2 regions of the Paenibacillus sp. KN14-4R genome follow, and region 1 is predicted to be linked to the other one. Evidence: riboswitches for the same ligand, from Rfam matches in the RefSeq annotation. Region 1 holds a riboswitch; the other holds the start of a gene.
What was found. A riboswitch is a leader RNA that binds a small molecule or an ion and turns the genes downstream of it on or off. The one in region 1 is predicted to bind FMN.
Positions count from the first base shown of each region.

Region 2: linked by a shared signal. The riboswitch ahead of ACSBOP_RS12160 (DMT family transporter) and the one ahead of ribD (bifunctional diaminohydroxyphosphoribosylaminopyrimidine deaminase/5-amino-6-(5-phosphoribosylamino)uracil reductase RibD) in region 1 are both predicted to bind FMN.

Region 1 is NZ_CP197466.1:2,880,893-2,883,083, reverse strand. Features, by position in the region: gene ACSBOP_RS14050 (peptidylprolyl isomerase) at 43-474, shown strand; FMN riboswitch at 613-785, shown strand; gene ribD (bifunctional diaminohydroxyphosphoribosylaminopyrimidine deaminase/5-amino-6-(5-phosphoribosylamino)uracil reductase RibD) at 1,031-2,176, shown strand; gene ribE (riboflavin synthase) at 2,180-2,191, shown strand, end outside.
Region 2 is NZ_CP197466.1:2,514,051-2,516,241, forward strand. Features, by position in the region: gene ACSBOP_RS12155 (radical SAM/SPASM domain-containing protein) at 1-230, opposite strand, end outside; gene ACSBOP_RS12160 (DMT family transporter) at 314-1,258, opposite strand; FMN riboswitch at 1,402-1,554, opposite strand; gene ACSBOP_RS12165 (MBL fold metallo-hydrolase) at 1,761-2,191, shown strand, end outside.

The DNA of each region.
Region 1 (2,191 bases):
AAATGAACTCATCCCAATTATACATAAGGAGTGAATCACATAATGACTAAACAAGCAAAAGTGACAATGAAAGACGGCGGAGAGGTTCTTATCGAGCTTTTTGAAAAGGATGCTCCCAATACAGTTGCAAATTTCGAGAAATTAGTAAACCAAGGTTTCTATAACGGTCTGAACTTCCACCGTGTTATTCCTGGATTCGTAGCACAAGGCGGCTGCCCAAATGGTACGGGTGCTGGTGGTCCTGGCTACACAATCAACTGTGAAATCAATCCAAACAAACATGAGCGTGGAACTCTTGCAATGGCACATGCTGGCCGCAATACAGGCGGAAGCCAATTCTACATTTGTTACGAAGCACAACCACACTTAGACGGTCAACATACCGTGTTTGGTAAGGTAACAAAGGGCATGGAAATTGTAGATACATTCAAAGGTCGCGACGTAATCGAATCGATTGTTATCGAAGAAGTTTAAGTTCGATCATCATTTAAGCTCTGAGTTGCTGTATTTGCGGCTCAGGGCTTTTTTGGCTTTATCGGCTTTTGGGACAGTAACAAGCTTCCTTGCTTTTTGTATGCCTCGATGTTAGAATGCAGGGGAGATCATACATTTATGAACCTTCGGGGCCGGGTGAAATTCCCGACCGGCGGTGATGCTTGGTAGGTGTTATTTACAAGCAAAGTCCGTGACCCGCTGATCACTAGATAATTATTTTCTAAAGATCAAGCGGTTGATCCGGTGAAATTCCGGAACCGACAGTATAGTCTGGATGGGAGAAGGGGAATAAATACGGTAACAAAGCGGTGAAAAAGCAATGGCATTTCTATGCGCTTTTTTTCACATGTAAGGCGTAATCCCTAGTGGATGTCTGCCTTTGTTTGCCGTTTTTAAAAATATTAACAGTGAATCCGCCCCGTTCGCTTAACGGGGCTTTTTGTGTTGCTTTGCAAGCGTGACTTCCAGAAACGCCTCCGTTTTGTAAAGGTGAAATCGTTCCCCTGCTATTTTTCATGTGAATGGAGGTGCTAACATGGACATTCTAAGTGATGAGTATTATATGCGTCTGGCGCTTCAGCTTGCAGGCAGTGCACAAGGTCAGACGGGAATTAATCCAGTTGTGGGTTGTGTGCTTGTTAAGGATGGACGTATTGTCGGAATGGGCGCTCATCTTCGCAGGGGTGAGGCTCATGCTGAGATTCATGCGTTACAGATGGCGGGTAATGAGGCTGCTGGGAGTACAGCGTATGTGACGTTAGAGCCTTGTTCACACTATGGAAAAACGCCACCATGCAGCCATGCACTTATTGATCGTGGTATTAAGCGAGTTGTTGTCGCGAGTGTTGATCCTAACCCACGCGTAGCAGGTACTGGTATTCAGCGTTTGCGTGAAGCGGGTATTGAAGTGAGAGCAGGTTTGCTCGCAGAGGAAGCAGCGCAGCTTAATGAAGTGTTCAACAAATTTATTGTCACTGGCATGCCATGGGTGACATTGAAGACGGCCGCCACACTAGACGGCCGGATCGCCTCTAAAACCGGTGATTCCAAGTGGATCACCGGCGAGGCTGCACGCGCCTACGTGCACATGCTGCGCCATCAGCATGGCGCGATCATGGTTGGCGCGGGAACGGTTCGCGCTGACGATCCGTCGCTCAGCGCAAGATTGTCCGTACCGGCGCTGCAGCCGGTACGCGTGCTCGTCGACGGCGCGCTTAGCACGCCGCCGTCGGCAAAGGCGCTGCAGGGCCAAGCCATGCAGCGCACCCTCGTGCTGACGACCGCAGGTGCGTCAGCAGAGCGTCGCGCCGAGCTGGAAGCGCTCGGCGTAGAGGTGATCACATGCGGCGATGGCGCGCATGTGGATCTCTCCCTTGCCCTGCGTGAGCTGGGCAAGCGGGACATCGCCTCCATCCTCTTGGAAGGAGGCGGAGGGCTGAACGGCGCGATGCTGGAAGCGCGCCTCATTGATAAGATGGTGCTGTTCTATGCACCCATCATCATTGGCGGCGATACTGCGCCTGCAAACTTCACTTTCCGTGGATATGAGCGGATGCAGGATGCGCTGCGTTTGGAGCGCCTTAAAGTGGAGCAGTTCGGGGAGGATTTTTGCCTATCCGGTTATCCTCGTTACACGGAGAACTCGCATGCTCCATTTTCTCAATCAGGGGAGGTGAAATAGTCGATGTTTACGGGG
Region 2 (2,191 bases), 370 kb from region 1:
AACCCTTTTTCATGGCTGATATCCAGCAATTCATCGATCTTGGGGTGCAGCAGCGGCTCCCCTTTAACATGTAAATATATAAAGTCCGTATGCGGCCTAACTTCATCTAATCTTTTCGTAAAAGCATCTATCTTAATAAAATTAGCTTGCCTTTGTGTCGGTGGACAGAAGGTGCAAGCAAGATTACATACACTCGTAATCTCAATGTAGAATTTCTTGAACTTTTTCATGCGTTGGACTCCATTCCTATCTGTGCTATATCTTTTATTGTACACAAATTAGGAATATTATCTACCCGCACAGCCATTCCGCTTTACTTCTGACGGGATAAGCTAACGATTGCACCCCAAATGAGCACGAAACCTACTAGCTGTGAAGTTGTAAGTGCCTGTTGGAACACAATCCAGTTCACAAGTACGCCCACCGCTGGAAAAGAAAGTTCTGCAAGCGTCGCATAAGACGCTTTGGTATTAGATAGGCCTTTGTAGTACAGCAACAAGCTAAGCAATCCCGGAAGGAACGCTTGCAGCAATAAACTACCGCTCACAGAAGCCCAGTCCCCTAAGTTTGTTGGCATTACCCAAGTACTAGGTTCTATCCAAGAAGTAACAAGCAACAGGGGCAATGCAGCAGCAAAACGTAATGCCGTAACGGATTCAAAGCTTACTTTATTAAGTAATACTCGCCCCATAACCGTTGAACCACCCCATAGTACAGCAGCTCCAATTGACAATAATCCGCTGACTCCAGCTACTTCAGCAAAGCTGCCGCCAGAACCTGACCATCCAAATGTGAGCAAATACGTACCACCAAGTGCAACGATTAGCAGCACAGGGAAACGTTTAGGCAAAGTTTCTTTGAGTACAAACCGAGCCATCACAATCGCAAATAATGGCTGTAATTTCTGAAGTAATAAGACAGTGTTCGGATTCCCATGCGCGAATGCTGAAGTGAACATAATTGTAGCAATCGCCGATCCACCCCATGAGATAAACAGGATCGCAAACACATGCCGCAATGCTAATTTACGAAGTTCAGCACGATGAATCCAAAGAACAGGTAGTGCATAAACCATGAGCAAGATATGCTCCAGCAATACAATTTGCGTCGATGTGAATGATTTTAGCAATAAAATTCGGAAAAGAGGATCCACACCCCACATTGCGGCTCCAAGTACGACGAGCCATACTCCATTCAACTTACGACTTGCGGCATGTTCAGCATGCACAGACTTCTGCTTACCCATGATTTCTTCCATATTCAACAACCTTTCTTGGTTTTTGAATTGGACACTTCGAAAGAAAGACACCCCGTCATCAAATTACGATAACGGGGCGCATTCAAACAAGCTAAGTACTAGTCGATGTGTTTTTGGACACAACAAATCTAGCACCTACTCGCTTTGACCTTCTCCCATCCGGACTATACCGTCGGCCTTGGAATGTACACCAAGTCAGTCATTATCTGAACTACTACCAAATAATGAGTCGCGGGCTGAGGTTCTCGGGAACCATCACCGCCGGTCAGGAATTTCACCCTGCCCCAAAGGTCCATATTCATTTAGCTAGCATTGTAGCATAGAATTTGAAATACCGACAAGGTACTTTTTCATTGCAAAGTAAATATAATATATCTATTGACTTTTTATTAAATATATGTTATGATTAAATATTTGTTGTAATTACCGATAAAACCCTCTATTATATCTAATAGGCCTCATCGATGAGCTAAGAAATAACATGATACTCGGAGGGATTTAGATGAAAATCGCGAATGGATTAGAAACACTCGAACTGGAAGCAAATGTAGCAGGTCAGCCTTCAATCATTCACCCCACATTGATCTGGGATCAAGAAACAATGATCCTTGTGGATACTGGATATCCTGGTCAAGCTCAACTATTCCAAGATACCATTTCGAAGGTGGGAGCTGATTTTCAAAAATTAAGCAAGATTATTCTCACGCATCAAGATATCGATCATATTGGAAGTTTAACTGCAATCCAAGAAGCATTAAATCAACCTGCAGAAGTGCTTGCGAATGAAATCGAGAAGCCCTACATACAAGGCGAAGAAACGATTATGAAGTTTGCATTAGCATTCAAACAATTAGATACTTGGCCAGAGGAACGTAAGCAAGGCTTCCTTCATATGTACAATAACTTACCAAAAGGCGATGTACATCGTACCAT